Regions from separate parts of the Marinobacter sp. LQ44 genome, predicted to be linked through region 3. Evidence: predicted binding sites of a transcription regulator. Region 3 holds the regulator's gene; each other region holds the start of a gene.

Evidence for each region. The regulator FliA, encoded in region 3, starts transcription of late flagellar genes. The targets are predictions, from matches to a motif close to CTAAAGTTTNNNNNNNNNNNGCCGNTAA.
Region 1: a site for FliA is predicted at 2,045-2,072, ahead of ASQ50_RS05465 (methyl-accepting chemotaxis protein). Genes of this name have one in related genera too.
Region 2: a site for FliA is predicted at 5,852-5,879, ahead of ASQ50_RS03865 (methyl-accepting chemotaxis protein). Genes of this name have one in related genera too.

The regions. Positions count from the first base shown of each region.
Region 1 covers NZ_CP014754.1:1,175,607-1,183,330, reverse strand. The annotation lists gene ASQ50_RS05470 (PhoX family protein) at 1-1,990, shown strand, start outside; gene ASQ50_RS05465 (methyl-accepting chemotaxis protein) at 2,207-3,847, shown strand; gene ASQ50_RS05460 (DUF4870 family protein) at 3,890-4,258, shown strand; gene ASQ50_RS05455 (MFS transporter) at 4,267-5,580, opposite strand; gene ASQ50_RS05450 (23S rRNA (adenine(2030)-N(6))-methyltransferase RlmJ) at 5,738-6,577, shown strand; gene ASQ50_RS05445 (hypothetical protein) at 6,596-7,724, shown strand, end outside.
Region 2 covers NZ_CP014754.1:820,150-827,873, reverse strand. The annotation lists gene ASQ50_RS03895 (FecR domain-containing protein) at 1-841, opposite strand, end outside; gene ASQ50_RS03890 (response regulator transcription factor) at 834-1,562, opposite strand; gene ASQ50_RS03885 (DNA topoisomerase 3) at 1,694-3,838, opposite strand; gene ASQ50_RS03880 (BolA family protein) at 3,987-4,343, shown strand; gene ASQ50_RS03875 (L-threonylcarbamoyladenylate synthase) at 4,340-4,963, shown strand; gene ASQ50_RS03870 (hypothetical protein) at 4,991-5,653, opposite strand; gene ASQ50_RS03865 (methyl-accepting chemotaxis protein) at 5,921-7,537, shown strand; gene ASQ50_RS03860 (MBL fold metallo-hydrolase) at 7,562-7,724, opposite strand, start outside.
Region 3 covers NZ_CP014754.1:4,137,870-4,145,593, forward strand. The annotation lists gene flhA (flagellar biosynthesis protein FlhA) at 1-188, shown strand, start outside; gene flhF (flagellar biosynthesis protein FlhF) at 246-1,562, shown strand; gene ASQ50_RS18940 (MinD/ParA family protein) at 1,633-2,445, shown strand; gene ASQ50_RS18945 (RNA polymerase sigma factor FliA) at 2,478-3,221, shown strand; gene cheY (chemotaxis response regulator CheY) at 3,381-3,764, shown strand; gene ASQ50_RS18955 (protein phosphatase CheZ) at 3,785-4,570, shown strand; gene ASQ50_RS18960 (chemotaxis protein CheA) at 4,591-6,684, shown strand; gene ASQ50_RS18965 (protein-glutamate methylesterase/protein-glutamine glutaminase) at 6,729-7,724, shown strand, end outside.

The DNA of each region.
Region 1 (7,724 bases), 1.5 Mb from region 3:
CGAGCCTGAGTGTAATAACTCCAGCAATCGCACCTTCGACTCTATTCTTGAGGCCCGTCTCGCCCGTCGTGGCGTATTGAAAGGCGGTCTTGCAGCTGCCGTTGCAGGCGTTTTCGGCGGGGCAGCTCTGACCGGATGCGGAGGTTCAAGCTCCTCTGGCGGTACGGGCGGTTCGACAACGGCGCCTGACCTTGTAGGCTTTAAGGCTGTTCCCGTGAGTGAGGCGGACTCCATTGTCGTGCCTGAAGGATATTCTGCTCGTGTGATTGGCGCCTGGGGCGACCCGATCTTGTCTAACGAGGGCGTTTTTCCTGAGTTCTCACTGGATAACTCCGGTGCTGATCAGGCGGCCCAGATCGGTTCACACCACGATGGCATGCATTACTTCCCGATTGAGGGTAGCTCGGAAGATGGTTTGCTTGTCCTGAACCATGAATACATCGAACCCCGCTTCATGCATCAAGCTGCTCAAGGTCAGAACTTCGGCAGCGGTTCTTTTCCGATGATTGATGAGTCAACCCGGGATACCGATCAGGTGCTTCGTGAAATGAATGCGCACGGTATATCCGTTTATCGTGTTCAGCGTGATGCCAGCGGTGTGTGGGCTCCTGTGCCAGGAGATTCGTTCAACCGTCGCATCACCGCGCTGACTGCGATGGAAATTTCCGGTCCTGTCCGGGGCTCTGATTTTGTCAAAACCCAGTTCAGCCCGGCCGGTACCGAAACCCGTGGAACCCTGAACAACTGTGCTCATGGCGTAACACCCTGGAACACTTACATGATGTCTGAGGAGAATTGGGCGGGTTACTTCCTCAACACCGATGAGCAGCCGGATTCCCAAAGCCGCTACGGTGTTAACTCCTCGGGTTCGTCCCGCTATGCGTGGGAACTGGCGCAGAGCGGCGAAGAGCAGTACACCCGATTTAACGCCACTCCGTCCGGTGCGTCTGCAACGGATGACTTCCGTAATGAGCCCCATTGCTTTGGCTGGATGGTGGAGTTCGATCCGTTCGATTCAACCTCCAAACCGGTCAAACGAACGGCGTTGGGTCGCTTTGCCCACGAAGGGGTCGTCTTTGCTCCTGCAATCGAGGGTCAGCCGGTTGTCTGTTACTCCGGTGATGACGCGCGCTTTGAGTACATCTACAAGTTCGTTAGTGCCCAGCCATACCATGCCGCTACGGCCGGTGGACACCTTTTGGATTCTGGTACCTTATACGTCGCCAAGTTTAACGAAGACGGCAGCGGCGAGTGGATTCCCCTGGTCCTTGGCTTGGGTGAGTTGACTGCTGAGAATGGCTTCAGCAGCCAGGCGGATGTGTTGGTACGTACACGCTCTGCTGCCGATGCGGTCGGTGCTACCAAAATGGACCGTCCTGAGTGGGGGGCAGTAGATCCAAACACCCGCGAGGTGTACTTCACACTGACCAACAACTCCCGCCGGGAAGAGAGTGATGAAGCCAACCCGCGTGCTGCCAATCCCTGGGGACATATCATTCGCTGGCAGGAAGGAAATGACTCTGGAACTGCCATGGTATTCAACTGGGATATCTTCCTGCTGGCTGGTCCTGAGGACGATTCGGAGTTTCAGAATGCTGGTCTGGATGATGATCAGAAATTTGTTAACCCCGATGGCCTTTGGTTCGACGCAGATTCCCGTCTGTGGATCCAGACCGACATCAGTGAAAGCGTCCAGAACAGTGGCGATTTTGCCCAGTTCGGTAATAACCAGATGCTGGCTGCAGACCCGGTCAATGGCGTATTGCGCCGATTCCTGACAGGCCCTATTGGCCAGGAAATCACCGGCGTTGTCACCACCCCGGACCAGCGCACAATGTTTATCAACGTGCAGCACCCTGGCGCAACAACAAGCCGTGATGAGTTTGAGAACGGTAACCTGATCAGCCACTGGCCAGACGGCGGAAACAGCATTCCGCGTTCTGCCACGGTGGTGATCACCAAGGATGACGGTGGCAAGATCGGCAGCTAACGCTCCGTCACGTTCCGCCCTGAAAACCGTACCCTTCGGGGTGCGGTTTTTTTGTTACAGATTCCCGGGAATCTGCCGATAAATTGATCAGGGAGCCAGTAGTGGCATGCAGAATCCACTAAAGTATGAGTTATTAACCTGTATCAATTCTTTACTCTCAACACTGGCCTTAAATAACAAAATGTTTGCGTACGCAATGATAAAGAAGAGGGCACCATGGGCTTACTCGATCGCGCTGCAATTATTTGGGGGGTGGGCATTGCTGTTGCGCTCGGCATTGTCTGCCTGTGGGTGGCACCGTTGTTAGGGCTGGATGCGGCCTCGATGTTGATCGGTCTGGTGCTTGGTCTGGCGGTGGCGGCCGGCTATCTGATTGCGCGGGTACTGGAGCCGATCGAGAAAGGTATTGCCGGCCTGAATGATGGCTCGCTTGCGGAGGGCCACCCTCTGAGAGCCCAATGCCAGCAGTTGCTGGAGGACGCCCGTGCAGGCAAGGCGTTGGTGGAGACCCTGTCTGACAGTGCCGACAAGAACGCCATTTCCGCGGCCGAAGTGTCCTACGCGGCGGATCAGGTGAAAAAACGCCTCGACCGGCAGGTGGAAGAAACCGCCCAGATGGCCGATTACGCCGGTAAGATAACCGAGTCTGTTCGTGAGTCGTCCGAACAGGCCACCAACGCCGCCACCATGGCGTTGCAGAACCGGGAAGTCAGCGTTGAGGGGCGCCAGGCGTTGGTTTCCGCCATTGAAAGTGTCCGGATTGTGCATCAGCAGTCAGGAGAGAATCTCAGCCTGATTCAGGCACTGAATGAAAAGTCCACCAAGATTCAGGGCGTTACCTCTACTATCCAGGGCATTGCTGAGCAGACCAACCTGCTGGCCCTGAACGCCGCTATCGAAGCAGCGCGGGCCGGTGATCAGGGCCGGGGCTTTGCCGTGGTGGCAGATGAGGTTCGACAGCTGGCGGGGCGCACTGCACAAGCGACCAGCGAAGTGGCGGAAACCCTGGAAGAAATCCAGGGCGATACTTCCCTGATCGTTGCCCGTATTGAGGACCTGGCCCGCTCCGTGGAGCAGGGGCTGACATCCGTTGAAAGCGTTGGCGCGCAGCTGGATCTGATTCGCGACCAATCCGACCGGGTGCAGCAGCAGGTTGCCCGCATTGCAGAGATTGACCAGGCCAATGAGCAGAGTCTGGAACAGGTGTTCTCTGCCATTGAATCGGTGCGAGATCATATTGCTGAAAGCGACAGCAGTGTGGCGTCGCTGGCGGATCAGGCGGCCACTCTGATGGAACTGTCGGAAAACGCCAATGCCGCGTTTGCGTTGAACAGTAGCCAGAGTTACCACCGATCGTTCTTTGATCAGGCGCGTGCGGGGGCCGCCCAGATCGGTGAGCTTTTTGAGCAGGCCATTGAGCAGGGCAAACTGAGCGAATCGGCCCTATTCGAGAAGAAGCGAGAGCCGATCCCGAACACCAACCCCCAGCAATACAGTAGCGCCTTCGACCGTTTCACTGACCAGGTACTGCCAGCGGTGCAGGAGAGCATCAAGAATTCCCACGATGCCATCGTCTTCTCCATTGCCTGCGCCCCGGATGGCTACGTGCCAACCCACAATCGGGATTTTGCCCACCCGCCCACCGGTAACCCCGAAGTGGATCTGGTGAAAAGCCGGAGTAAGCGACTGTTCAATGATCGCACCGGTATTCGTTGTGGTAGCCACACTCAGGACATGTTGTTGCAAACCTACCGGCGCGATACCGGTGAAATCATGCATGACCTGTCGGTGCCCATCTTTGTTAACGGCAAGCACTGGGGTGGTTTCCGGATCGGCTATCGGCCTTCCAGGTACTGAGGTTCGCTGCTATGCTGCGGGTTTGGTTGATAGGAGTTGAGTGTGGTTGAGCCTGAGTTTATTCCCGCTGAATCGGATCAGAACAAACCGCAGGGGGCGGATTCCGCCCGCAACCTGGCGATTATTGTCTATATTTTGCAGGGGCTGGCCTTCTTTCTTGGCGGGATCACGGCGCTGGTCGGGGTGATCATCAACTACGTCAAGATGGATGAGGTGCGTGGCACCTGGATTGAGCCTCATTTTCGCTGGCAGATCCGCACCTTCTGGATTGGTCTGCTGTGGCTGGTGATCGGCACCATTACCCTGATGGTTATTATTGGCTGGTTTATCCTTCTGGGGATGGCCATCTGGGTGATTTATCGCATTGTTAAAGGCGCCCTGGCGCTGAACGACGGCAAGGCACCCGAGTAACGGGATACTCAGTCTTCAGTGACCTCTTTCAGGCGCAGGGCGCTGACCATTCCGGTAAAGCCCATCAGCCCCAGTACGATAATCACCGCGATGTCTGAAATCAGCGAAAGCGCGGCGGTAATCCCCCCGGTTACCAGCAGCAGAACCCCGATCACCGTATTGCTGACGGCGGTATAGTCTGTGCGTTTGTTGCCGCCGGCCATATCCACCAGGTAGGTTTTACGCCCCAGGCGCACGCCGGCATGGGCGATGCTCAGAACAAAGAATGCGGCGGGGTAGAACCAGGCGCCGCCTACATCCGGCCCGAAGATCAAGGCACTGAAGCCCACCAACAGGCAGACGGCGCTGGCCATGGCTGCGCCCCGTATGATGACCCGCCGGCTTGAGGTATCTGCCGCCCAGCCCCAGAAACTGGCACTGACCGAGCTGGCCAAGCTACTGGCCAACAGAAACACCCCAAGCATCCAGCCGATATCCGATTGCTTCTGCGCCAGCACTACGAAATAGGGCGACGCCAAGGCCGAGCATAGCAGCAGGGCACGGGTTACCACGAAGTGGCGAAAGGGCGCATCGTCTCTCAGCAGCGACAAACTCTGAATGGCTTCGGTCATGGCATTGTTGCCGCCGCCGGTTTCACCGGGGAATTCTTCCACACTGGCGAACAGAACACCGGCGATGATCCACAGCGCGGCTGCGAGCAGCAGAAGCAGGCTGTAGAACCCGAGGGTTGGATCGCCACGATCCCAGAACAGCAGAGCGGTCATGGCGACCGTCAGGGAGCCGCCAATGGTGGTGGCAAGGCCAGACAACCGGCCCCGACGGGTTTTCGGGATGCACTTGCCCTGAACGTCTTTCATGGCCACCGAGCAAAAGCCCCGGGCCAGGGAAAACACCACTAACCCTGCAATGATGCCCAGGCCGGCAGCATAACCTTCCAGAAACCATACGCTGGCGGCCATACCAACCACGCTGACTGACTGCCCGAAGCTACCCAGTGTCCAGAACCACTTGCGCACCGCCTTGCGCCGAACCCAGGCGGCAATCACCATTTGAGGCACCATGGAACCGGATTCCCGTATCGGCACCAGCCAGGCCACCAGGGCAGGGGCGCCGACGGCGCTCATCATCCACGCCAGAACGGTTTTCGGGCTGATCAGAAGGTCGCCGAGCTTGGTCAAAACATTGGCCGCAAGAATCAGAAAGAAATTCCTGGGTACCTCCCGACAGGCCTCCTCGGGAATGTCTTTGCAGACCCTGGCGTCTTCTTCGTTAGCGATGAGGGCATACAGCTGGTCAACGGGGGCGTTACTCTGGCCAGGCAAGGTTGTTCTCCTTATTTCACAAGAGCGCAAGCATAGCAGGTTGCCGGGTGCCTGATCACCGGCTTGGAGGGTGCAAGTGCCACGTTGCGGGCTTCCAGCAGGGTTGCCTGGGCCCGGCAGGTGATGCTTAATGGGCGCCTGAGATCAGGAGCCCCCTATGCTGAGTTACCTTCACGCCTTTCACGCTGGCAACTTTGCCGATGTGCAAAAACACGCTGCCCTCACGCTGGCGCTGGCCATGATGCAGGCGAAAAAGACCCCGATTGCCTGTTTTGATACCCACGCCGGCAGTGCGATGTACGATCTGGCCAGCGACCGGGCCAGGAAAACGGCGGAGGCCGACAGCGGTATCCAGCGATTGTGGGCCATGCGCCAGAGGCTGGCGTCAATGGACTGGCGCCCGATGCTGGAGGTGTTGGCACGTCATAATGGTGCTGGTGAAACCCTGGCCCATTATCCCGGTTCTCCCGCCTGGTTTGCGGAATTTGCCCGCCCTGGTGATTCCGTGACGGCCTTTGAACTGCACCCGTCCGAGGGGCGAGCCCTGGAAATCTGGGCTCGTGATGCCGGTGTCCGGGTGCTGCAGCAGGATGGACTGGCAGGACTGGTCCGACAGTTGCCGCCGCCCCAGCCAAGACTGCTGACCCTGATCGATCCCTCCTATGAGATCAAAGACGATTACCAGCAGGTTTCGGATACTTTGCACAAGGCATGGAAAAAATGCCGTCACGGGGTCTATCTTATCTGGTATCCCATCCTGACCAGCGGATTGGAGCAGCGCCTGATTAGCGAGCTGGAAAAAGGCGACGTGCGCAAGATCCTGCGCCATGAGGTGCGGCTGGATCAACCGCCGGAGCGCGGCATGGTCGGTTCAGGTTTGTTGGTGGTGAATCCGCCCTGGGGCTTTGAACAACGCTTCGTGGCTATGATGGATGATGTGCAGGGCGACGCAGGGCTTGGCTTATCTCAGTCCCTGAGCTGGCTGGTTCCGGAATAATCTGGCGGGAGTATCGCATTGGCGAATGACGTTGTAGAAGACCACCCGTATCTGCCTGGCGGACTGATTGCGCTGGACCAATGGAAAACCCCTGAGACCTCGGTTCAGAAAACCATCCGCGGCGCCTTTCGGGACATTCTTGACCAGTTGAGAGCCGGTATCAGCCCGGAGGAGCAGGCATTCCAGAGCCTGGATGATCTGCCGATGCTGTCTGGGGATCGGCTGAAGGAATTTGCACCGGAACCGGATGCCGCATTGCTGGCGCAGGTATTGGTGGACCAGTTCGATCAGCTACACCGTGACGGAGCCAGCCATCGTGAGGTGAACTTTGTGGTGGCGCCTCCGTTTTCCGGGGTGAAGGAAGCCCTGCGCTGCCTGTCCCGGAGAGTGCTGACACCTCCGGATAACCTGTTGATGACAGAGCAGGACGCTGGCGCCTGGTGGGATGAACAACTGTCCGGCGGCGACTGGGTGATTCCGGAACTTGCGGATTTCTGGCTCAGGCATCCGGGCGGGCTGAATCTGCTTCGGGAACTCTTCGCTCGCATCGCGCTGGACCATGCCGGTAATGGCATGGTTGGCTGTTCCAGCTGGTGCTGGCAGTTCTGGCGCCAGTATTCACCGGAGCTCAGCCTGGCACCTTACACCCTGGCGCCGCTGACTGGTGAGCAATTGACCCGGTGGCTGGATTACCTGGCGTCCGGCCAGGGAGAGCAGCAGGTTACTGCCAGAATGACCCGCGATGGGTTGTATGTTCTGCCGGCACCCGGGCAGGACTCTGACCTGAAATACAGCAGCTTTAACCAAGACCTGGCAACCCTTGCTCGGGGCAACCGGGGCGTTGCGCTCGCCATCTGGCAACGTACCTTGCGGGCCCGGCCTGAGAAAGACGATGAAGACTCGGGCAAGGAAGTTGTCCGGCTGGCCGGGCGTCGGTGCTGGGTTGCTCCGCTGGATCAGATCAGCCTGCCCTCGGTGCCTGCGAGTGCCGGGCGACAGCCGAGCCACATTCTGCATGCCTTGTTGTTGCACGACGGCCTTGATACCGAGCAGGTGGCATTGGTGACCGGGCTACAGAAACAGGATATTGCCTTGACTCTGGACCGGCTAATCCGGTCCGAGCTGGTTGGCCGAGCACCTGAATCGG
Region 2 (7,724 bases), 1.1 Mb from region 3:
GGTTGAGCACCGGGGCCGGTGGTAGCCGGCGGATGTTCATGGGGGTGGCGCTCGCGGTGGACACGCTGGCGCCATAGCCTGCAGGAATCCGGCGTATCTGGCCCGGCTGGCCGAAATCAACCACGCCCTCGGTTACCTGAACGCTGCTGCCAGAGGCGGATGTCTGCATGGAAAACACGGTACCTCGAACAGCGGCGACCGCTGATGGGGTTTCGATTTCGAACCGGGCACCATCTTCCAGCACCGGTTTTACTCGGGTATGCACCTCGCCCCGTTGAAGGCGAACACGGGTATCTGCCATTCCGGCTTTGCCGTATTGGGTGAGGCGGTTGAAAATGAGTCTGGAATTGGGCGCCATACGCAGTTCGGAGCCATCAGCCAGGACGATAGTCGCGGTGCCAGCAGAGGAGATCACTTCATCGCCCACCCGGATGACAGAATTTTCGGTCAGTGACGTTTTCTGGCCGGTGGTGCCCGATACGTGAATAACATTACCGCTGGCGGAGCTAACCCTGGCGGGCTCGGGCTGGCGCTTCAACCAGGCCAGAGGAATGCGAATTTGTTCCCCGGCAGACAGCCTGGCGTTACCGGGCAGGTTATTGTATTGCAGCACCTGGCCAATGGTTACCCGGTCCATCAGCAAGGACTGGCCGATGTCGCTGAGTGTCTCACCGGAGCGGAGCGTATACACCCATTCCTGGGTGCTTTCCGATTGCTGAGCGGGCGAGGCGGAAGAAGAGCCTCGGGCAACCGATATCTCGGCGGCAGCCACGCCGGGCAGCAGGCTGGTTACAATCAACAGGAGCAAACCTGTGACGCTTTGGCGTTTTCGGTCAAGCATTGGTTGCACTGTCTTCCCGGGGCTCGTCAGCTTCAGTGGCTTTGATCGCTTCCAGGCGATAGCCGCGCTGGTAAATGGTCTTGATGCGGAATCCGTTCTCCGGATTTACACCCAGCCGGCGGCGTAATCGGCTCATGTGGGTATCAACGGTCCGGGTGTTGATATCCCGGGCAAGGCCCCACACGCGTTCCAGCAGCATCTCGCGGGTCAGGAGCCGGCCCTGGTTCTGAAACAGGAACAGGGTGAGGTCGAAGTCCTTGTCGGTCAGGGTAAGCGGTTCACCGTGCAGCAGGATGACTCGTTGCCGGGTGTTGACTTCAAACGGACCGTAAACCAGCACTTCTTTGTCACTGTCAGGGTTGCTGCGGCGGGCCAGGGCATTGATCCTGGCGGTGAGCTCGGCCGCCCGGGCCGGTTTAGACAGGTAGTCGTCGGCGCCGGCATCCAGCGCCCGGACGATGTCGGCCTCGCTGTCCCGCTGGGTCAGGAAAATGGCCGGAATGGGCCAGTCCAGCTGGGCGCGCACATTCTCCAGCACGTCGATACCGGTCATGTCTGGAATTTGCCAGTCCAGGATAATCAGGTCATAACTTCGGTGCAGAACGGCACCGAGAAAGGCCTGGCCGGTGGGGAAGCTGTCACAGTGATGACCTTTCTCGGAGAGAATGGCTTGAATGTGTTGCGCTTGTTCATGTTCGTCTTCCAGCAGAGCAATGCGCATTGAGCTTGGCCCTCGATGGTGTTGCCGATTTCGTGGTCTTGGCACAGAGCGGAGTAGAAATCCCCTGCATTAGAGGCCAAGTATCCCAAAAAATGAGGCTGCGTTCAGTAGTGATATGTAGAATTCCGTAACTACAGTTCAGGTTTGCCGTTGGCGTCATTCACTGTTTGTCGGCAGGCCGGGAAATTACTGCAGCCCCAGAACCAGCCTTTTTTGCTTTGGCGCCTCACCAGGGGTGAAAAACAATGGGGGCAGGGCACGGGTTTCTGCCCGGTTCCGTCTGCTGGTGCACTGTCTTCCAGAGGGCGCGTGCCTTTACATTTTGGGTAGCGGGTGCAGGCAAAAAAACGTCCGAATTTTCCTTCCCGCTCGATCATGGGCGCCCGGCACTTTGGGCAATGCACAGACGTTTTGCTGGCAGGAGTTCCGGTCGCATCGGGCGCCCGATGAATGAATTCGCGGATCTCCTGCTTTAGCGACTCCAGAAATGCCCTGGGGTCGTCTTCGCCGCGGCGGATGCTCTCCAGTGTTGCTTCCCAGACCGCTGTACGGTCCGGGGTACGGATAGTGTCCGGCAGCGCCGAAATCAGCGCCTTGCCTTTGTCGGTGGCGCGGATGAATCGCTTTTCCCGGTACAGGTAATCTCGCCGGAACAGTGTGTCGATAATGGCGGCGCGGGTGGCTTCCGTGCCCAGGCCATCGGTCTCCCTCAGGGTTTTACGCAGTTCCGGGGCCGCCACGAAACGAGCGATGTTGGTCATCGCCGACAGCAAGGTGGCATCGGTAAAGTGCTGGGGTGGCTGAGTTTTGCGTTCGGTTACCGTGGTGTTGCTGCAGGTGACCGGCTCACGGCTCCCCAGCCTTGGCAGCGGGGGTTTTTCCGGCTCGTTGTTGTTCTCCCGAAGTTTCAGCTCCAGGGCTTTCCAGCCGGGGGTGAGTATCGCCGTCTCGGTGGCCCGGAATCTGTGTTCCTGAACCTGCACCGTCAGTTTTCCCTCACGGTGAACCGCATCCTGGGCGAACTGCATCAGATAGTAGCGGCTGATCAGGTTGTAGATCTTTTCCTCGGCGGCCGTCAGCTTGCCATTCGGGGTAGGGCGGACGGTTGGAATGATCGCGTGGTGGGCGTCCACCTGTTTGTCGTTCCAGGCCGCAGAGCGCCGGTTGCTGTCCAGTTGCCCTGTGAGCGCTTCCAGCTCGCCGGATACCCGGCTAATAGCGCGAATCACCTGCTCCCGCTGATGAAAATGTTCCTCGGGCAGGTAACGGTTGTCGGACCGGGGGTAGGTGATCAACTGGTGCCGTTCATACAGATTCTGGGCGGTGTCCAGCACGTCTTTGGCACCCATCCGGAACAGTCGCCCGGCTTCTATCTGCAGTGCCGACAGGGACAGCGGCAGGGGCGGTGGCTCGGGCCGGTCTCTGAAGCGGGATTCTGCGATGGTGCCAGGCCGACCGTTCACGGCACGGGCAATTTGCTCGGCCACGTCCCTGCTGAGCAGGCGTTTCTCTTCGTCCAGATGGTCTTCATAGGTTTCATCCGGCAGCCAGCGGGCGGTAAACGGGCGTTGGTCCGCGTCCTCTTCGGAGGCTTGGAATTGACCTTCAATTCGGTACCAGGGCTTGGGCTCGAAGTTCTCGATGGTGTTATCCCGCTCCACAACCAGGCCGAGCACCGGTGTTTGTACTCGGCCAACCGAGTAAACGCCGTCCTGACCCTGTTGCTGGTAGCTCAGGGTGTAGAACCGGGTGAGGTTGATCCCATACAACCAGTCGGCCCTTTGTCGGGCCAGGGCGGAATGGGATAGCCGGCGGAATTCCTTGTTGTCTCTGGGTGCCTGAATGGAGCGCGCAACGGCGCTGGGAGTCAGGTCGTTAATCAGTACCCGTTTTACCGGAACGGTGGTGCCAACGTAGCGCAGTACTTCATCCACCAGAAGCTGGCCTTCACGGTCCGGGTCGCCGGCGTGGGTGATCACGTCGGCCTGTCGAATCAGGGATTCGAGCACCTTGAGTTGCTGTTTTACGCTGTCTTTGGGGGTGAGCTGCCATTGTTCGGGGAACATGGGCAGGTCTTCCTGGCGCCACTTTTTCCATGCCGGGTTGTAGCGGGCGGGCTCGGCCGGCTCCAGCAGATGGCCGATGCACCAGCTGACGGTGGCGGCTTCCTGGCCGTTTCCGCAACGGATCCAGCCCTGGCCTTTCTGGTGCGGGCCGGGGAGGGCGGCGGCGATGGCTCTGGCCAGGCTGGGTTTTTCGGCGATGTACAGGTGCATGGTGTTGGTGGTTCGCTGAGTGGCATCGGAATGTGTCTGTTTGGGGCTTTTGTGTCAAGGGCTTCGGGGTTATCGTTTGTTGTGTAGTAGACTGGTTGTGTTGGGGGAGGCGGCTGCGGTGACTTAAACGGACGGTTGTGGAGTAGTTATGAAAGTTCAGAACGCAATTGAAGCAAAACTTAGAGACGGTTTTGCCGCGCAGCTGCTGGCTGTGGAGAACGAGAGCCACATGCATTCCGTGCCGCCGAATTCGGAAACCCATTTCAAGGTGACGCTGGTGTCGCCGGATTTTGCCGGTCAGATGAAAGTTAAGCGGCATCAGGCCATTTATAAAGTGTTGGCGGAAGAGCTGGCGGGGCCTGTGCATGCTTTGGCGTTGCATTTGTATACGCCGGAGGAGTGGGCGGCCAGTGGTCAGGCGGCGCCGGATTCGCCCGGTTGTATGGGCGGTTCGAAGGGCGATGACGCCATGGCTGCGAAATTGGGACAGGGAGTGAATTCATGAGTCAGTTTTTCCAGATCCATCCTGAGAATCCGCAGAAGCGGTTGATTAACCAGGCGGTTGATATTCTTCGCAAGGGTGGGGTGATTGTGTATCCCACGGATTCCGGGTATGCGCTGGGTTGTCACCTGGGTGACAAGCAGGCAGCGGATCGTATCAAGCGTATCCGGAAGCTGGATGACAAGCATAACTTTACGCTGGTGTGCCGGGATTTGTCGGATATTGGTGTGTACGCCAAGGTGGATAACACGCAGTACCGTTTGCTGAAGACGTTCACGCCGGGGCCGTATACGTTCATTCTGCCAGCCACCAGTGAGGTGCCGCGCCGGTTGTTGCATCCCAAGCGTCGGTCTATTGGCGTGCGGGTGCCGGATAACGAGATTGTTCGGGAGCTGCTGGGCGAGTTGGGCGAGCCGATCATGAGCAGTACCCTGATTCTGCCCGATGAAACGGAGCCAATGACCGATCCCTATGAAATCCGGGGTGTTCTGGAACACGAGCTGGATTTGATCATTGATGGCGGGTTCTGCGGTATGGAAGCGACTACCGTGGTGAACTTCCTCGGGGATGCCCCGGAGGTTACGCGGGTGGGTAAAGGTGATCCCGCTCCGTTTCAGGTTTAACGGTCAAAGACCCATGCCACCCGGGCATCAGGCCCGGGTGTTCAGGTTGAAGGCGTAGCGTTGTGCGCTGTTACCGAAGTCGGATTGGCCGCTGTTGGCATTGCGTTTCAGGCTGTCGTAACGGTGGATGACATCCTGTAATCCGTTGAACTGCTGGTTGTCGCTGAGCAGTGAATCCAGCAGGGAGTTGTTCACGCCGTAGGCCTGATTGAGCTTCAGGGCGTTATCCATAAAGTGTAGTGTCGGTTCGCTGACGCTCAGCCGACTGAAGGCTTCCCGGAAGCCCCGGTTGTTGTTCAGGTCCATTTCAATTCTTTCGCGAAGCTCTTCTGGCAGCTTCCCCTCAACTACCGCATTGCCGTTCTCGCCTTTTCCCACGCTCAGGGCCGTTGCCGGGTGCAGGTTGTACTCGGCAAGTTTGTGCCGGAGGGTTTCACGAACAAAGGAGAGATCCTGCGCAACGGTCTGTTTGTACTGGCCGAGTGGGAGCTTGCGAGCTTTCAGGCTGCCGGGGTCCAGTTCTGACTGCCCGGACGGGGTAAAGCGGTCATCACCCGGGTTGCCGGCGGCTTCGGGTTGCTTCGTGGCAGCGGGTTTCTCGCCATCGGGCTTGGCTGCGGGTGCCTGGCGGCTGTCCATGGCTTGCTGAAAGCGTGTGCTGGCTTGTATCAGGGATGTCAGCAAAGACATGGTGCATTTCCTCCTCGGCGGTAAATAACTGCCGGAAATTCGATTATGGGGTGTGTTTGTGAGTAACAAGCAGGTTTTGGGCCAGGTTGTTCTTGAGGTTTCGCAGTCTGTACTTGCGTGGAAATGTAAAACTTTGCAACGAGTGTCATAGGGATGGCATCGGGCTGATCTGGGTCATATAAAAATTGACGTATGTCTATAAAGTTATACCCGAAACTGCCGTCATAACAGGTGGTTGTTCAGTTGATCTTCCGCTGCCGGGGTACCATGAAAAAACAACACTCGATCCGCTTTTTGCTGCTGTCGGCCCTGGCCGTGGCGTTTTCCATCATTTTGGCGTTCACCGTTGTTTACAGCGCCCAGTCGCAGCGAGCGCATCTTGAGGAGTTCAGCCACAAATATGTAGACGGGCTGGCAAAATCCTACTTTGACGGGCTCAACACCATGATGGTGACAGGCACCATCAACAATCGGGATGTACTGCGTGATCGGGCCAAGGCATCCGAGGATGTTCTGGACATCCGGGTGGTGCGCAGTGATCAGTTGAACGCGATGTACGGCGCCGGCAACGCGGAGGAGAGGCGTCGCGAACCTGAGGATATGCGGGCACTGCGTGGCGAGCGGGTGGAGCTTTACTCGGCAAATGACCAGGGCCGGGTTTATACCCTGATCGAGCCGGTTATTGCGCAGGCCGACTATCAGGGCGTGAATTGCCTTGGCTGCCACCAGGCCCAGGAAGGGGACATTCTGGGGGCTATTCGTGTGGATTACTCCCTGGCCCAGAGTGATGCCCGCCTGCAGCAGCAGTTGCTGGTGGGTGGTGGTGTTCAGGTGGTCATTTTTGTGGTGATTTTCTTCCTGACCGCCCTGGTTCTGGGGCGGCTGGTGTTCTCCCGGTTGCGCAGGCTCCATGACCGGATGGATGAAATCTCCAGGAACTCAGACCTCTCCATTGAACTGGAGGTTACACGCAACGATGAAATCGGTTCACTGTCCAGGGCATTTAACCGAATGGTGGCGAAGATTCGGGAAAGCATGAATACGGTCATGGACAATGCTGCCCAGGTTGAAGCAGCGGCACGGACCATCGCCGGCAAGGCGGAAACCACGGAACGTGAGGTTCTCGCTCAACGAGACAATACCGATCAGGTAGCCAGCGCCACTACAGAGATGGCGGCATCCGCAGTTCAGGTGCGGGAGAACGCGGTGAATACCGCTCGCAAATCCGCAGACACAGCGAAGGCGGCGGAGACCGGTGAACAACTGGCCCACAACGCCGTGAAAGGTATTGAGACACTGAATACCGAGGTGCAGAGCGGTGCGCAGCGAATCGAACAGCTGGACCAGCGCACTACCGAGATGGCAACCCGGCTGGAGTTGATTTCCGAGATTGCAGACCAAACCAACCTGCTGGCCCTGAACGCCGCCATCGAAGCCGCCCGTGCGGGTGAACAGGGCCGTGGATTTGCGGTGGTAGCTGATGAAGTGCGTGCACTGGCGTCCCGCACCCAGGCGTCCACAGAGGAGATTCGCCACACCATTGACGGCCTGAAAAAAGAGGTGGTGGATTGCGTGGGCACCATGCGCCATGCCTCCGAACTGGCCCAGCATCAGGTGGAATCAATTCTGAAAGTGGAAACGGAATTGCAGACCATCGCTGCGGCGGTGCGCGAAATCACCGGCCTGAATGAAGAAATGGAAAGTGCGGCCAACGAGCAGAGCAATGTGTCGGAATCCATCAATCACAACGTGATTGAAATCAGCCGTTCGGCGGAGCAGACCTCCAGCGATGCCCAGGAAACCGCCCGCATTGCCGGTGATCTCCTGGCTATGGCCGAAGCCCTGCGCAAGACCATCGAGCAGTTCCGGTTGTCGCAACAATAATTTCGGCCGCGGGCACCGGGGCGCTCAGCCCCGGTGATCGGATACAAACGGATTAGTGGCTCGTTCCCGGCCGAAGGTGGACATGGGGCCGTGGCCGCAGATGAAGTTCACATCGTCCCCCAGGGGGAACAGCTTTTCCCGGATGGAATGAATCAGGGTGTTGTAGTCGCCTTTCGGGAAATCCGTT
Region 3 (7,724 bases):
GGTCCCTTCAGGACAGTGTTCAGCGCCAGGAAATGCTGGGCAAGCCGGCGATTCTTCTGGTTTCCGGGCCCTTGCGGCCAGTGCTGGCAAAGTTTGCCAGTTATGGGGTAGAGCGTTTGCATGTGCTCTCGTACCAGGAAATTCCGGATAACAAACAGATCACGATAGTCGCCTCTGTTGGTCAGTAAGGCCGGCAGGGCAAGGCGAGCACCCGATTCGGGCACGCCGGTGGAGGATGAAACGCTATGAAAGTACAACGGTTTTTTGCAAAGACCATGGCCGAAGCCCTGAAACAGGTCAGTCATGAGATGGGACCGGATGCCGTTATTTTGTCCAATCGCCGGGTGGACGGAGGCGTCGAAATTGTGACGGCCCTGGACTATGACGAAAATATGGCACGCCAGCGCCTTGGCGAGAGAGCGGCACAGGCCACCAACGGCTCCCGCCTGGCGGAGCTGCAGGCAGACCAGCATCGTCGGCTGGAAGAAGAGTTGAACCGATCACGCAATCGCATTCGCGAAGTGCGGGAGAAGCGGGCGGGTATCGGCGCGGAATATGATCGTGCACTGGCTGACGATCGGCCGGCTGCCGACTGGTCAGGTGAGCTGGCTGGCGGGTCGACCTCGGTGGGCAATGCAGGTGGCCGGCCAGCGGCGGGCTACTCGGATGAGTTGGCGAGCATGAGAGCGGAAATCAACTCCCTGAGAGAGATGGTCAGCGGCCGTACCTCGGTACCCGAGAAGCCTGCCGTCGCGGCATCCAATGCAGTTCAGCAGAGGCTTGCAGAGCGGCTGCAGGAATTTGGCCTGGGCGCGGAGCTGGCAACCTCTCTGTCTCGTCAGCATCGCGCCGGCAGGTTGGAAGACGGTTGGAAGCAATCCCTGAAGATGCTGGCCACCGGCGTACGTACCGCTCGGGAACACTGGCTTCAGGCCGGCGGCGTCTATGCGCTGGTGGGGCCAACCGGGTCTGGGAAGACCACCACCATTGGCAAGCTGGCAGCTCAATATGTACTGGAGCATGGGCCGGATTCCCTGGCGTTGGTCACCACCGATCGCTACCGGGTGGCAGCCCATGAACAGCTGTTCGTGTTTGGCCGTATTCTCAATGTGCCGGTTCGGGTTGTGGACGAGAGTCATTCCCTGGATGACATTCTGGAGGAATTGTCAGATCGGCACCTGGTTCTGATTGATACCGCCGGGCTGACCAGCTCGGATCGCGGTTATCAGGAACAGCTGGCGGAGTTGGCCCGGAGCGATCACAATGTCCGTACCCATCTGGTCGTGTCTGCCACCAGCCAGCCGCGCATCATGAAATCCGTGTGGCATTGCTATAAGATGGCAAACCTTGCAGGCTGCGTCATGACCAAGATTGACGAAGCGCTGACACTGGGTGAGTCTTTGGGCTTTGTCATGGAAACCGGCCTGCCAGTGGCGTGGTATACCGATGGCCAGAAGATTCCCGAAGACCTGCACCGGGCAGAGGCCATTCCTCTGGTGCGGTTGGGCGTAGAACGCCTGAAAACAATGCAGCACGGCCAGGCCGTTGCAGAAGGGGCCTGAGGCCCGGTGGTACAGCCGGTGCGCTGCCGTTTGTGCCCACACAAGAACGCAGTAAGAGACTGATAACAGTATGAGCAGACCACATCCGGTTCAGGTGATTGCGGTTACCGGCGGCAAGGGCGGTGTCGGCAAGAGTAATGTGTCCGTCAACCTCGGTATCGCGCTGGCCCAGAAAGGCCGACGGGTGGTGTTGCTGGATGCAGACCTTGGCCTTGCCAATATCGACGTGCTGTTGGGCATTACCGCCAATCGCAACCTGCAGGATGTGCTCAGTGGCGAGTGCGACCTCAAGGACGTGCTGGTCAACGGCCCGGGTGGTATCAAGATTGTCCCCGCATCGTCCGGCACCCAGCGTATGACCCAGTTGAGCCCGATGGAACATGCGGGGCTGATCAACGCCTTCAGCGAGCTGGGTGACCAGATTGATGTGCTGATTGTTGACACTGCAGCCGGTATTTCCGAGTCCGTCGTCAGTTTCCTGCGGGCCTCCCAGGAATTGCTGCTGGTGGTGTGCGATGAGCCTACCTCGATCACCGATGCCTATGCCCTGATCAAACTGATGAATCGCGACTACGGCACCAACCGTTTCCGTATTCTGGCGAATCAGGTGCGAAACGAGCAGGAAGGCCGGCATCTGTATGAAAAACTGACCCGTGTCACCGAGCGTTTCCTTGATGTAGCACTACAATATGTAGGTATCGTGCCTTACGACGAAGCCGTCAAAAAAGCCGTCCAGCGGCAGCGGGCCGTTCTGGATGCCTATCCACGGGCCAAGGCGTCGCTGGCGATCCGTGCCCTGGCAGAGAAAGTGGACAGCTGGCCGCTGCCATCATCGCCAAGAGGGCATCTGGAGTTTTTCGTGGAGAGGCTCGTCGAAGTCTGATCTGAATCCAGTCCTATAAGAAAACCGGATACATGACATTGGCGAAAAACCTGGGAATCTACCATCAGGCTGGCGCAAAAGGCCCCTCTCAGCTGATTGAGGAGCATGCGCCGCTGGTCAAGAAAATCGCCCTACACTTGATGGCCCGTTTGCCGGCTTCGGTCCAGCTTGAAGATCTCATGCAGGCGGGCATGATCGGCCTGCTGGAAGCTGCGCAACGCTATTCCACCGGCAAGGGTGCCACCTTTGAAACCTACGCAGGTATTCGTATCCGCGGTGCCATGGTGGATGAAATCCGCAAGGGCGACTGGGTTCCCCGCTCCGTTCACCGCAATGCCCGCCGTATCGCCGCAGCCATCAAGACGGTTGAAGACCGCACCGGGCGCGAGGCCCAGGATGTTGATGTTGCCGAAGAGTTGGGCATTGAGCTGTCGGAATATCATGCCTCCCTGGCAGACGCCAACAGTGGCCGACTTTTTAGCCTTGATGAGCTCAATGAATCCGGGGAGCTGCCGATAGAAGAAACAGAGGCCAGCGATAATCCCCTGGATGGCATTGCATCAAATGCATTCCAGAAAAGCCTGGCAGAGGCAATCGAAGAGCTTCCTGAGCGAGAAAAGCTGGTGTTGAGCCTCTACTACCAGGAAGAGCTCAACCTGAAGGAAATTGGCGCGGTGCTTGGCGTCAGCGAGAGCCGGGTCAGCCAGATTCATAGCCAGGCGGCCCTTCGTCTCAGGGGACGGTTGTCCGATTGGCGGGAAGACGAGCCAGAATAAACCGGGCCGGCGCTGACCGCGCGGCGCGTAACTGTGTAGATTTTGGTAACCGGCGCTTTACAACGCGGCCAAACAACACACAATAAGCGGTTAAAGCAGCGGCCTGCTAGACTTTCAAAAGGCTTAATGAAATCCGGGTGTTACTGACTGGAGGTCCCATTGGACAAAAACATGAAAATTCTCATTGTGGATGACTTTTCCACAATGCGGCGAATCATCAAGAATCTGCTGCGCGATCTTGGCTTCACCAATACGGATGAAGCGGACGATGGCAACACTGCCTTGCCCATGCTCAGGAGCGGCAAGTACGACTTCCTGGTGACCGACTGGAACATGCCAGGCATGTCGGGTTTTGATCTGCTCAAGGCGGTGCGGGCAGACGAGAACCTGAAGAACCTGCCGGTGCTGATGGTAACTGCGGAGGCCAAGCGTGACCAGATTGTGGCGGCGGCCCAGGCCGGCGTTAACGGGTACGTCGTCAAACCGTTTACTGCTGCCGTTCTCAAGGAAAAGATTGAGAAGATCTTCGAGCGAATCCAGTAACCAGAGGTCGGATGGCTGTCATGACTGACAAGAACGAGAACCATCAGGGCCTCGACCCGGAGGTAACCGAAAAGCTCCAGCAGCAGAGTTCGGAGTTGGCCGAATGCATCAGTTCCGGTAACTACGCCCGGGCAATGTCGGTGATCAACGAGCTAAGTGAAGTTCGCGACCAGAGCCTCTATCGGGAAGTGGGGCGGTTGACCCGGAGCCTGCACGAGGCTATCCGGAATTTTCAGATAGACGCCCGCAGTGCCGAGCAGAAAGAAGTCTTGTCCAAGATGTCCGATGCCTCGGATCGGCTGGCCTACGTTGTCCAGATGACCAGCCAGGCGGCCAATCGCACCATGGACCTGGTCGAAGAAAGCATGCCGGTGGCGCACACCATGCGCGACGAAGCGACCGCCCTGCGAGACGAATGGCAGCGGTTGCGCCGTCGGGAAATGGAGCCGGCAGAATTCCGGGAACTGTACGGACGCATTGATCGCTTCTTTGCGGGCCTGGCGACAGATTCCGATACCCTGTACAGCAATCTGTCTGAAGTCCTTCTGGCCCAGGACTTTCAGGATCTTACCGGGCAGGTTATCCAGAAAGTCACGGCCCTTGTGAAAGAAGTCGAAGAGAACCTGCTTGGCCTGGTGGTGATGGCCAGCCACGTGGACCAGCTCACCGGCACTGTGCACCAGATTGAAGAAAAAGAAGAATCGGCCGAAAAAGGGGTAGGGCCTCAGATCAAGGCTGAGGAGCGTGATGATGTAGTTTCGGGGCAGGACGACGTTGATGACCTGTTATCCAGTCTCGGTTTCTGAACGATTATAGAGGGTGACGCATGGCGTTTGATGCCGACGAAGAGATCCTGCAGGACTTCCTGGTTGAGGCCGGCGAGATTCTCGAAAAGCTGTCCGAGCAGCTGGTAGATCTTGAGCAGCATCCGGATGACAGCAACCTGCTCAACGCCATCTTCCGTGGTTTCCACACGGTCAAGGGCGGTGCCGGGTTCCTGCAGCTCGAAGCGCTGGTCAACTGCTGTCACTCTGCGGAAAATGTGTTCGATATCCTTCGCAACCACAAGCGCAAGGTTACCTCCGAATTGATGGACGTGGTGCTGGAAGCCCTGGACCACGTCAACGCCATGTTTGATCAGGTTCGTAACCGTGAAGAGCCGACGCCGGCTCCGGACGAATTGATCGCCGCGCTGGATGAACTTGCCAAGCCGGAAGGCGACACGGCAGCGCCGGTAACGCCAACCCCAGAACCCGAACCTGCCGTGGGTGCGGGCAATGATTCCGGTGATATTACCGACGAAGAGTTTGAGCAACTGCTGGATGCCCTGGCCGATGAAAAAGGTGCGGAGCAACAGCCGGCGGCCGCACCGGAAAACACCTCCGCCAATGACGCCGGATCAGACGGCGACGAGATCACCGACGACGAATTTGAAGCCCTGCTGGATCAGTTGCACGGCAAAGGCCAGTTTGCCGGCGCCCCGGTTGTTGATAACGACACCCCGCCGGAGCCGGAACCAGAAGAACCGGCAAAATCATCCACTGGTGATGATCTGATCACCGATGACGAGTTTGAAAATCTGCTGGATGAGCTGCACGGCAAAGGCAAGAGCCCTGGTGCAGCCCCCGCAGGGGAGACCAAACCTGAGCCTGCGGCCAGGCCTGAGCCAAAGAAGCCGGAGCCAAAACAACCGGAACCCGCCAAGCAGGAAGCCAAACCGGCAGCCCCCGCCGCTCCGGCAAGAGATGCGGCGCCCACAGCTGAGACCACCGTGCGGGTGGATACCAAGCGCCTTGACGACATCATGAATATGGTGGGTGAGCTGGTGCTGGTCCGTAATCGTCTGCAGCGTCTGGGCTCCGAGAGCGAAGATGAACATATGCACAAGGCGGTCGCCAACCTCGACGTGGTGACCACCGATTTGCAGGCGGCGGTCATGCAGACCCGCATGCAACCGATCAAAAAGGTATTCGGGCGCTTCCCACGGGTGGTACGAGACCTGGCCCGAGGGCTGAAGAAAGAAATCAACCTGGTGATGCACGGGGAAGAAACCGACCTGGACAAGAACCTGGTCGAAGCGCTGTCCGACCCGCTGGTTCACCTGGTAAGAAACTCCGTTGATCATGGCATTGAAATGCCAGAGGTGCGAGAGAAGGCCGGTAAGCCCCGTGCTGGCACCGTTACCCTGTCAGCGGAACAGGAGGGGGATCATATCCTGCTTTCCATCTCTGACGATGGCGCGGGTATGAACCCTGATGTTCTGCGCCGAAAAGCGGTGGAGAAGGGGCTGTACGACCAGGATGCAGCGGATCGACTGACCGATAACGAGTGTTTTAACCTGATTTTTGCCGCCGGTTTCTCGACCAAGGAACAGATATCCGATGTGTCTGGCCGGGGCGTGGGCATGGACGTGGTGAAAACCAAGATCGGCCAACTTAACGGCCAGATCAACATCGTGTCTGAACAGGGCAAGGGCACCAGCATTCTTATCAAGGTGCCGCTCACCCTGGCGATCATGCCTACGCTGATGATCATGCTGGGCGATCAGTCCTTCGCCTTGCCCCTGGTGAACGTGGTTGAAATTTTCCATCTCGATCTGTCGAAAACGAACATCGTCGATGGCCGGGAATGCATCGTGGTTCGTGACAAGGTATTCCCGCTGTTCCACATCAAGCGCTGGCTGGTACATGGCGCGGCTGGTCAGAAAGAGCCGGAAAACGCCCATGTGGTGATTGTGGCCATGGGTACAAAGCAGGTCGGGTTCGTGGTGGACCAGCTGATCGGCCAGGAAGAGGTGGTGATCAAGCCCCTGGGGCGGGCGTTACAGGGTACGCCCGGTATGGCCGGGGCCACCATCACCGGTGACGGCCGCATTGCCCTGATTATTGACGTACCCAGCCTTCTTCAACATTACGGTTAGCGGTGCCAGGGCAGACAACATGCAGGATTGTTTAGGAGAAATGGATGACAGTTTCTGTCCTGGTTGTTGATGATTCAGGGTTCTTTCGCAAACGGCTGACGGAAATCCTCACGGCCTCGGGGCAGATCGAGGTTGTCGGTGCGGCAACCAATGGTCGTGAAGGGGTGGAGCTGGCCGAAAAGCTGCGCCCTGATGTGATTACCATGGACTACGAAATGCCCGTGATGGATGGCATTTCGGCGGTTCGTTTAATCATGAAAAAGCACCCGACCCCGGTGTTGATGTTCTCCTCTCTGACGTATGAGGGCGCGCGGGTTACTCTGGATGCCCTGGAAGCCGGGGCAGTGGACTTCCTGCCCAAGAACTTCGAGGAAATTGCCCGGGATACCAGCCAACTTCAGAAAATCCTCATCGATCGGATTCTTGACGTGGCCGGCAGCAAGCCCGGCGGTCGTTCTGCGGCTCCGGTTGCGCGCCCGGCAGCGCCGCGTCACGGGGTTTCGCGCCCGGCAGCGCCGCAGCCTCCAGAGCGGCCCGCCAGACCGGTAACCCGCGACCGCTCAGCCCCGGTCCAGCCAGAGCCGACCCGCGAGCCGGAAACGCCAAGGCGGCCCTCCCGGAAAGCCGCACCAAGACATTACAGCGTGGTTGCAATTGGCACTTCCACAGGAGGACCGGTGGCGCTGCAGAAGGTCTTGGCCGCACTGCCGGCGTCGTTCCCGGCTCCCATTGTGCTGGTGCAGCACATGCCTGCCAGTTTTACCCCGGCTTTTGCCGAGCGCCTGAACAAACTTTGCCGTATTCAGGTCAAGCAGGCAGAGGATGGCGATATCCTGAAGCCTGGTCATGCCCTGTTGGCGCCCGGCGGCAAGCAAATGATGATCGAAAATCGTGGCGGTCAGGCGAGGGTCAGGATCCTGCCGGGTGACGAACGGCTGAACTACAAACCCTGTGTGGATGTCACTTTCGGTTCTCTTGCCCGCAGCTTCCCGGGAAAAACCCTGGGCGTCATCCTGACGGGAATGGGAGCAGACGGTAAG